DNA from 3 places in the Mesorhizobium sp. M0195 genome. Region 1 is predicted to be linked to each of the others. Evidence: predicted binding sites of a transcription regulator. Region 1 holds the regulator's gene; each other region holds the start of a gene.
What was found. Region 1 encodes PhoB, which activates phosphate uptake and scavenging genes when phosphate is short. Its sites were predicted from a motif close to TGTCATNNANCTGTCAT; they were not measured.

Region 1 (3,278 bases):
TTTGATGACTGTGCGAGTTTTTTCGAGCGTCGGAATAAACGATGACAGCGCCACCTGCATCTGACACTATTTGCCGCATCCGACACTATTTGTCGGACATTACCGAGGGCTTCCGGTTCATGAGCGGCCGCGGCAACCGGGAGGAAAGCAAAACGATGTCGGTCGGAATCCGCCATGACGATTTGCGCCGGCGCAACCGGGCGATGGTGATCTCGGCGGTGCGCCGGGCCGGCCAGCCATCGCGTACGGAGATCGCAGCCACCACCGGCCTCAGTCATTCAACCATATCGGCGATCTCCTCCGACCTGATACGGGAAGGCATCCTCGCCGAGAGCAAGGCAAGTGAGCCCGTTTCGTTGAAACGCGGTCGTCCACAGGTCGGCCTCGCCCTCAACCCGGAAGCGGCGGCGGTGCTGACTGTGGTGTTGTCGCTGAATTTCCTGTCGGCCGCCATTATCGACTATGCGGGACAGGTGGTCGCCGAGGAACAGCGCCGGCTGGACACGCTGACCATGCCGCGCGACGAGCTGATCCGCGAATGCATGGCCATCGTCCGGCGCCGGCTTGAGGACCCAGACCTTGACGTCCGCAGTGTCGCCCGCATCGCCCTGGCGATTCAGGGCATTACCGACTCCCCTGCACGCGCCATGCTGTGGTCGCCGATCACGCCGCAGACCGACATCGCCTTTGCCGACATGCTGGAGGACGAATTCGGCATCCCGGCCACGGTGGAGAACGACTGCAATATGATGGCGGTGGCTTTGCGCTGGCGCAATCCGGATCGCTATCGCGACGACTTCATCGCCATCCTGCTTTCGCATGGCATCGGTATGGGGCTTGTGCTGAAGGGCGAACTGTTCACCGGGACGCATTCCTCGGGCGGCGAATTTGGCCACATGATCCATCGTCCGGGCGGCGCGCTCTGCCGTTGCGGGCGGCGCGGCTGCATCGAAGCCTATGCCGGCAACTATGCCATCTGGCGCAACGCCAGGCAGATGAGCGAAGACAGCGAACCGGTCGCCGACGTCGGCGACGCCGACATGCGCGCGCTGGCCGCCCGCGCGCGCGAGAAGGATGGGCCGGAACGCGAGGCCTACCGCAAGGCCGGCGAAGCGCTGGGTTTCGGTCTCGGCTCGCTGTTCGCGCTGATCGATCCGGCACCGGTCGCGATGGTCGGCGCCAGTGCCGCCGCCTTCGATCTGATCGAGCCGGCCTTGCGCAAGGCCATCGCCCAGACCGCCGGCGGCCAGCACTCGGGCTCGATCTCCTTCGATACCGAGCCGAACGAATTGCCGCTGATCCGCGAAGGCTGCGCGATGCGGGCGTTAAGCTTCGTCGACCAGGAGATTTTCGCGCCGGGCGCGCAAATGAGGCCCGGCGTCAGAAAGAACGTCGCCTGACCAGGCGGGTCAATCTTCCCTGATCGCATAGCCGGCACCGCGGATGGTGCGGATGACATCCGGCATGCGGCCGTTATTGACGGCTTTGCGCAGCCGCCCGACATGCACGTCGACGGTGCGTTCGTCGATATAGATCGTCTCGCCCCAGACATTATCGAGCAACTGGCTACGCGAGAAGACGCGGCCCGGATGCCGCATCATGAACTCGAGCAACCGGAATTCGGTCGGCCCGAGCCGGATCTCGCTCTTCTTGCGATAGACCCTGTGCGATTCGCGATCGAGCACGATGTCGCCGACCTTCAGCACGCTGGACAGCACTTCCGGCTTGGCGCGCCGCAGCAGCGCCTTGACCCTGGCCATGAATTCCGGTGTCGAAAACGGTTTGACAAGATAGTCGTCGGCGCCGGTCGAAAGACCGCGCACCCGGTCGCTCTCCTCGCCGCGCGCGGTCAGCATGATGATCGGCAGCCGCTCGGTTTCGGGGCGCACGCGCAACCGGCGGCAGAGCTCGATGCCGGAAACCGCCGGTATCATCCAGTCGAGCACCAGAAGGTCGGGCACATTCTCCTGCAAACGGATCTCGGCTTCGTCGCCGCGTGTCACCACCTCGACCTGGTAGCCTTCGGATTCGAGATTGTAGCGGAGCAGCACGCCCAACGGCTCCTCGTCCTCCACCACCATTATGCGTGGTGCGATCATCGGCTGGGCACCCCCATCATGTCACCGGCGCGGACATTGTTGTTTCGTCCTGCTTCGGACGATTGACGGGCAATTGCTCGCCGGTCAGCACATAATACGCATTCTCGGCGATGTTGGTGACATGGTCGCCGATCCGCTCGAGATTCTTGGCGCAGAACAGCAGATGCGTGCAAGCGGTGATGTTGCGCGGATCTTCCATCATGTAGGTCAACAGCTCGCGGAACACGGACGTGTATTTGACGTCGATACGCTCGTCGGCGGCGCGCAGCTTGGCCAACGCGGCCGCATCGCCTGCAGCATACTCCTCGATGACGCCCTGCACCTGGATGAGCACCAGCTGCGCCATCGCATCGATGGAATGCGATAGGTCGCGCGGCGTGACGCTGAGGCCGACCGCGCTCACACGCTTGGCGATATTCTTGGCAAGGTCGCCGATGCGTTCGAGGTCGCCGGCCATGCGGATCGCTCCGACGACATGGCGCAGATCGTGAGCCATTGGCTGGCGCTTGGCGATCAGGGTGATGGCGCGGTCGTCCAGTTCGCGTTGACGCGCGTCCATGATGGCGTCGTCGGAGACGACGCGTTGCGCCAGCACGTTGTCGGAATTCAACAGGGCCTTGGTCGCCCCGCCGACCATCGAACCGGCGAGGTCGGCCATGTCGCGGATCAGCTTGCTGATCTGCTCGAGATCCTCGTCGAAAGAAGCGACTGTGTGTTCGCCCATGGTCCTGTCCTCATATGCATGATCGGAACGGCTCAGCCGAAGCGGCCGGTGATGTAGTCCTGCGTGCGCTTCTCGCGGGGCGACGTGAATATCTTCTCGGTCCGGTCGAACTCGACCAGTTCACCCAGATACATGAAGGCGGTCTGGCGCGACACGCGCGCCGCCTGCTGCATGTTGTGGGTGACGATGACGATCGTGTAGTCGGCTTGCAGCTCGTCGATCAGTTCCTCGATCTTGGCCGTCGACAGCGGGTCGAGGGCCGAAGCCGGTTCGTCGAGCAGAATGACTTCCGGCTTCACTGCCACGGTGCGGGCAATGCAGAGCCGCTGCTGCTGGCCGCCGGACAGGCTCAAGCCGCTGGCGTTCAGCTTGTCCTTGACCTCGCTCCACAGCGCCGCCCGCTTCAACGCTTGCTCGACGCGGCCGTCCATCTCGGACTTGCCGAGATTCTCGTA
Region 2 (3,278 bases), on a different contig from region 1:
GGTTCTGACCCTGTTCGGCGGTCGGTGCCTTGATGAACCTCAGCTCCGGGCCGAAAGTCATGTCGAAAGCATTCGGTCCGAATGTGCCGGCGTGGATCGGACCCGAAACGAATTCCCAGAACGGATTGAAGTCCTGGAACTGCGCCTTGTCCGGATTGTAATAATGCGCGGCTGTGTAATGCACGTCTGCGGTTAGCCAGACGGTATTGCTGATCCCCGCGTTCTTTATATAGCGAAGGAGGTCGGCAATTTCCAGCTCGCGCCCCTTGGCCGGGCCATTGTCGCCATTGCTGATTGCCTCGGCCCCGACCTTCTTGGTGCCGTCGTTCCAGACGACGAGGCCGAGCGGCATGTCGGCGGCGATGATTTTCCAGGTTGCATTGGAATTCGCCAGCTCGCGCTTCAGCCATTTCGTCTGTTGTTCGCCGAGGATGCGCGATTGCGGCGTCATCGTCTCCTGCATATTCTGACCGTTGGGGCCGCGATAGGAACGCATGTCGAGGAAGAACACGTCGAGCAACGGCCCATAGGCGATTTTGCGGTAGACACGGCCGGGCTCCGATGGCTCGTAGCGGATCGTCGTCATTTCGTGGAAGGCGCGCGCCGCGCGTGCCGCCAGTACATGGATGGATTTTTCGGTGTAGCGGTCGTCGGCGCTCAGATCCTTCGAATCCGACCAGTTGTTCACCACCTCGTGGTCGTCCCACTGGTAGAACGTCGGGCAGATGGCGTTCAGCGCCAGCACGTTCCTGTCCATCAAATTGTATTTCCACTGACCCCGGTATTCGTCCAGCGTCTCGGCAACCTTGCGTTTTTCGTCGATCAGCACGGTGTTCTTCCACTTGCCGCCGCCGGGCAGGTCGACCTCGTCCTTCATCGCGCCATCGGCATAGATCGTATCGCCCGAATGCAGGAAGAAGTCCGGCGTGTGCTTGGCGATAGTGGCGTAGGTCTTCATGCCGGTGTCGTCGATGCCCCAGCCCTGGCCAGCGGTGTCGCCCGACCAAGCGAAACGAATGTCGCGCTTCGAGGCAGGTGCCGTGCGGAAGCGGCCGACGATCGGCTCGGAAACGGCGTTAATATCGGAAAGATCGGCCGCGACCATGCGGTAGAAGATGTCCTGGTCGGAGGCGAGATCGGTAAGCAGCCGCTTCACCGTATAGTCGCTGGCCGGCGAGCTATCGAGCGGCGCCAGGCGGACGGCATTGGCGAAGCTCTCCGTCGGCGACACTTCGAACATGACGCGCGACGGCCGGTCCGTGCGCGCCCAGACCATGCCGCTGGTCGCATCGACGTCGCCGGATTGGATCCCGTGGGTAAAGGCCGGGCGCTGATTGGCGCGCGAGTAATAGGGAAGCGCGAGGCCCGACGCGCCGACCAGGCCAACGGCGCTGGCCGACGTGACGAAAGCGCGCCGCGTCATCGAAATCTTGTTCATGGCTGTCTCCTGGATGGCGTTGAACGTCGCCGCCAAGCTCCAGCTTCAATGTTTCAGGCACATTTCGAAACGATGAAGGTTTTCTGACATCAACAGGATGGCGAATCTCCCTCCTTGAGGGGGAGATGTCGCCGGAGGCGACAGAGGGGGTCGTCTCGCATGGAGCACCGACCTCTTGCGCCTGCGATAAGGGGCCGAGCCCGGTCGGACCGACCCCCTCTGGCCGCTTCGCGGCCATCTCCCCCTCAACGGGGGAGATTAGCACTCAACTGTCGCACCCTAAGCCGCCTGCGGTTCCGGCTCGAAGGCCGGGCGGCTGGTGTTGATCAGCAGCGAGATGCAGGCGGCGGCTATTGCCGTCATACCGGCGATCAGGAAGGCAAGCTCGTAATTGCCTTGCAGCTCGCGCATGGTGCCGCCGAAGAAGGCCGCTGTCGCGGCGCCAACCTGATGGCCGGCGACGATCCAGCCGAAGACGATCGGTCCGCTGCGGTCGCCGAACGCCTCGTTGGAAAGCCTCAGCGTCGGCGGCACCGTGGCGATCCAGTCCAGTCCGTAAAACACGGCGAAGATGATCAAGCTGGTGGCCGAAAAGCCGGAATAGGGCAGATAGATCAACGACAGGCCGCGGATGCCGTAATAGACGCCGAGCAGCTTGCGCGGATCGAAACGGTCGGTGAGCCAGCCCGATAGCGTCGTGCCGATCAGGTCGAAAATGCCCATCATCGACAGCAGGCCGGCGGCTTGCACTTCGCCTATGCCCATGTCGCCGCAAAAGGCGATCAGGTGCGTGCCGACCAGCCCGTTGGTGGTGAAGCCGCAGACGAAGAAAGTGGCGAACAGATACCAGAACACGCGCGTGCCGGCGGCGCGGCGCAGCGTGCTCAGCGTATGCGAAAGGAAATTGCCCTGCGCGGCCGGCGGCGCCGGCGGCACGTCGTCGGCATCAGCGCCATAGCGGACCATGCCGATCGAGGCCGGGCGCTCCGGCACCAGCATATAGACCAGCGGCACCAGGCAGGCGGTGGCCACGGCAATGGCGATGGCGACCGGCTTCCAGCCGCCTGACTGGGCGAGCGAGGCGAGCAACGGCAGGAAGACCAGCAGCCCGGTGGCGCTGGACGCCGACATCAGTCCCATCACCAGGCCGCGATTGGTCTTGAACCAGCGGTTGACGATGGTTGCGCCGAGCACGGTGGCGACGGCGCCCGAGCTGACGCCGGAAAACACGCCCCAGGTGAGGAGCAGATGCCACGGCTTGGTCATCAACAGGCTGAGCGCGGTCGATCCCGACATCAAAAGCAGCGCGGCAAGCAAGGTGCGGCGCAGCCCGATCCGCTCCATCAGCGCCGCGGCAAACGGCCCGGTCAGGCCATAGAGGAAGATGCCAGTGGCAGCGGCCAGTGAGACGACGTCGCGCCGCCAGCCGAAACTGTTCTCCAGCGGCAGCATCATGACTGCCGGCGCCGAACGCAGGCCCGCTGCGATCAGCAGGCAAAGGAAGATGACGGCGACCACGACGAAAGCGTAGCGCTGGCCAAACGGGCGGGATTGAGCTATCATGTTACTGACCGGTACGTTGCAGGAGCGCGAAACATACGTACCGACCGGTAACATTGTCAACCAGCTAATCGGTACACCAGACATGAAAAGCATTGAACCAACGATCAAGGCGAATGACGCACCGCCGCCTCGCGCCGCCGAACGGATTCTCCAGGTGGCGCGCGACCTGTTTTACCGGCAAGGCATCAGGGCGATCGGCGTCGACGAGATCGTGCGGCGTGCCGGCGTCACCAAGCCCAGCCTCTACCGCAGCTTTCCGTCCAAGGATGAGTTGGCC
Region 3 (3,278 bases), on a different contig from region 1:
TGGCGGCATTGGGCTGGATGTCTTCCGGGCGGTCCATCTTGGTGGCGCCAAGCAGGTCGGCGGCACGGCGCGTCTCGATCAGCACGTCGGCCTGGCTGGCAAAGCCGTTTTCCGCCCCCAGCGGCCCCTGGCCGAAGACGATCGGCAGCCATTCGATCGAACCGTCCTCGGCGAACTTGGCGACATGCAAGGTGCCGTCGTCGAGCAAATTCATGTTGGCGGCGCGATCGTCCGGATTGAACTTGCCTGTGGTGACGAACTTATAGACATAGTCGAAACGCTCGTCGTCGCCGAGGTAGAAGACGACACGGCCATCCTTGGCGACGATCGATTCTGCGCCCTCATGCTTGAAACGGCCCATGGCGGTGCGCTTCCTCGGCACCGACGTCGGATCCTGGACGTCGACCTCGACGATCCAGCCGAAGCGGTTCGGCTCGTTCGGCTCCTTGCCGATATCGAAACGGTCGTGATGCGCCGCCCATTCATAGGCGCCTTCGGGAATGCCGAGGCGCTTGTAATTGGCCGCCTCGTTATGGCCCTGCGGCAGCTCGCCCGAGAAATAGCCGTGGATGTTCTCCTCGGCCATGACATAGGTGCCCCACGGCGTGACGCCGCCGGCGCAGTTGTTGAGGGTGCCGATGACCTTCGTGCCGCTCGGGTCGGTGCTGGTCTTGACGCGGTCGTGGCCGGCGACGGGGCCAGACAGTGCCATCTCGGTATTGGAGGTGATGCGGCGGTTGAGCTTGCCGTCGCGCACGACCTGCCATTTGCCGGCTTCTTTGCGGATCTCGACAATGGTGCCGCCATGCGCGGCCATCTCGACATCGACTTGCTCCTTGCTGAGGGGCGCCTGCTTGGCTTTGCCATCGACGATGGTGACGAGGCCCGGGAACATCAGATGCGGATTGGTGTATTCGTGGTTGACGACCAGCAGGCCGTGCTCGGCCGAGCCGTCGATCGGGATATAGCCGACATAGTCGTTGTTGTAGCCGAATTGTCTGGCCTGGGCTTCCGCCGACTGTTTTGTCGGATCGAATTCCGGCGAGTCGGCGAACAGCGGATCGCCCCAGCGCAGCAGCACGTCGGCGTCGTAGCCAGGTGCGACGTGATGCTTGTCGTCGATGCCGGCCTCGAGCTCGTCGAAAGCGAAGGCGGATCCTTCGGCGGCGCGGGCGTTGTCGGCGGTGATCAGCGCCAGCGGGCTAACGGTAGCGGCTATGGCCGAGACGGCAAGCGAGCCCTTGAGGAAGCCGCGGCGCGAGAACCGCGCGGCGATGATCTCACCCATGGTGCGGTTGTCGGTGGGATTGGCTCCTGGCCCATCGTTTTCCTCGAGCAGACTGGTGCGGAAATGGGCGTCCGGGGTGCGATGTTCGGTCGAGCGCTGTTCAGTCATGGGGGCCTGCCTCTGGCTGGATGGATTGCTGGAGCGTGTTGCCTGGCCAATTCGGTATTACCGGCAGGTCACAGTTTGATGACATGCCGGCTAATTGCCACCTGCGATTTCGTATCCAACATCAGCCCCGCTTGACCGCGACCGGCGCTTCGGAAACAAGAGCTGCGGCAGGCGCGTAGAGACCGCATCGGGAGGAACAAAAGTGAGTTTCTGGGGACTTGGGCAGCTCTGCGTTTCGACGGTGATCTTTCTGCTGGCGGCGATGGCCGCAAAACAGTGGGGGCTGGCGCCGAGCCTCGGCAAGATCGTGCTGACGTTGGCGCTCTATTCGCTGGGCAATCTGATCATGCTGAGGCTGATTCGTGAATTCGGCATGTCTGTGTCGTTCAGCCTGTCGGCGGTGATCCAGCTGGTGTCGGTGAATGTGGTGGCGCTGGTCTTCTTCGGCGAGCGCGTCAATGCCTTGCAGGCAACCGGCATTGTGCTTGCCATCGCAGCTGTGGCGCTGATCACGCTCGGGCCCTATCTGCAAAGGCTGTAGCTGCGATCGGGCCGATGAAGAAGATTGCAAGCAGACTGCGCAACTGGCTGGAGTTCCCGGTTCTGCTGGCCGGGCTGGTCATTGCCGGCGGGCTGTGGGGGTTCGAAGAACTGATGGAGCTGGCGCGGGCGACCACGCCGCATGCCTTCGACACCGAAATCCTACTTGCCTTCCGCAAGGCCGGCCAGCCCGACAATCCGATCGGACCGGCGTGGCTGGAAGGAGCGATGCGCGACATCACCAGCCTCGGCAGCGCCAGCGTACTGGTGCTGATCACGGCAGCAATGATCGTCTATCTGCTCCTTATCCGCAGGCCAGGCGCGGCGCTTCTCATGTTCGTCGCGGTGGCGGGCGGCCAGCTCCTGTCAAGCGTGCTGAAATTCGATATCGACCGGCCGCGCCCCGATCTGGTCTCGCATCTCGCCGATGTGGCATCGCTTTCGTTTCCGAGCGGCCACGCCATGCTGTCGGCGGTGACGTATTTGACGCTGGGCAGCATGGCGGCACGGTTTTTGCCCGGGCGCACAACGAAGATCTATGTGCTCATGCTGGCGGTGCTGACGACGGTGGTGGTCGGCATCAGCCGCATCTATCTCGGCGTCCACTGGCCGTCCGACGTGCTGGCCGGCTGGTGCGCCGGCTTTGCCTGGGCGATGCTGTGCTGGCTGGCGGCACGATTGCTGCAGCGATGGCTAGGGCGGGCCGACGGCACCTGACGTCGGCCGGACTACTTCAAATCAGCCTGTTGATCAGGCCATGTCCGCAGCCTGCCAGCAGGAAAACCATCGACAGCACGACTGTCGAGGTCGCCAACGCTTTGAATGTCTTCACCTGCTCATCCTTTTTGAGGTCCTACTGTAAAATCGGTACCGTAATGGATGTCCCGCCAAACGATGCCGAGGTTTGTAGCATGCCAGCGCACCGGCTGGCAAAGACTGTTGCATGTTTCACATATGCAAGATGATATTTGACCCATCATCATGAAGGTATTATACGTGATACCGCAGAACTCAGACGGGGTTTTGACCGATGATCACTGCCGCGCAGATGCGTGCCGCGAGGGCGCTGGCCGGCATCGATCAGAAGACCCTCGCCGAGCGCGCCGGGGTTTCGCTTCCAACCATTCAGCGCATGGAAGCGAGCGACGGCGTGGTCCGGGGCGTGGTCGATACGCTGATGAAGGTCATCCAGGCCCTTGAAGAGGCCGGGGTCGAGCTGATCGGCGAAAACCAGGCGAGCGAGCGTGGCGGCAGGGGCGTTCGCCTCAAGCCTGTCACGCCGCAGAACCCGCAAGGCTGACGCTACTGCCGCATCGCCGAAAATCAAATTCGGTTTTCGGAT

Region 2: the regulator PhoB is predicted to act here: its motif matches at 1,511-1,527, upstream of NKJ12_RS03855 (alkaline phosphatase D family protein).
Region 3: the regulator PhoB is predicted to act here: its motif matches at 1,464-1,480, upstream of NKJ12_RS02180 (PhoX family protein).

What each region holds. Positions count from the first base shown of each region.
Region 1 covers NZ_JAMYSV010000009.1:54,736-58,013, reverse strand. The annotation lists gene NKJ12_RS18690 (ROK family protein) at 156-1,400, shown strand; gene phoB (phosphate regulon transcriptional regulator PhoB) at 1,410-2,099, opposite strand; gene phoU (phosphate signaling complex protein PhoU) at 2,116-2,823, opposite strand; gene pstB (phosphate ABC transporter ATP-binding protein PstB) at 2,856-3,278, opposite strand, start outside.
Region 2 covers NZ_JAMYSV010000001.1:765,239-768,516, reverse strand. The annotation lists gene NKJ12_RS03855 (alkaline phosphatase D family protein) at 1-1,438, opposite strand, end outside; gene NKJ12_RS03850 (MFS transporter) at 1,718-3,001, opposite strand; gene NKJ12_RS03845 (TetR/AcrR family transcriptional regulator) at 3,084-3,278, shown strand, end outside.
Region 3 covers NZ_JAMYSV010000001.1:438,959-442,236, forward strand. The annotation lists gene NKJ12_RS02180 (PhoX family protein) at 1-1,396, opposite strand, end outside; gene NKJ12_RS02185 (hypothetical protein) at 1,599-1,937, shown strand; gene NKJ12_RS02190 (phosphatase PAP2 family protein) at 1,952-2,653, shown strand; gene NKJ12_RS02195 (helix-turn-helix domain-containing protein) at 2,967-3,236, shown strand.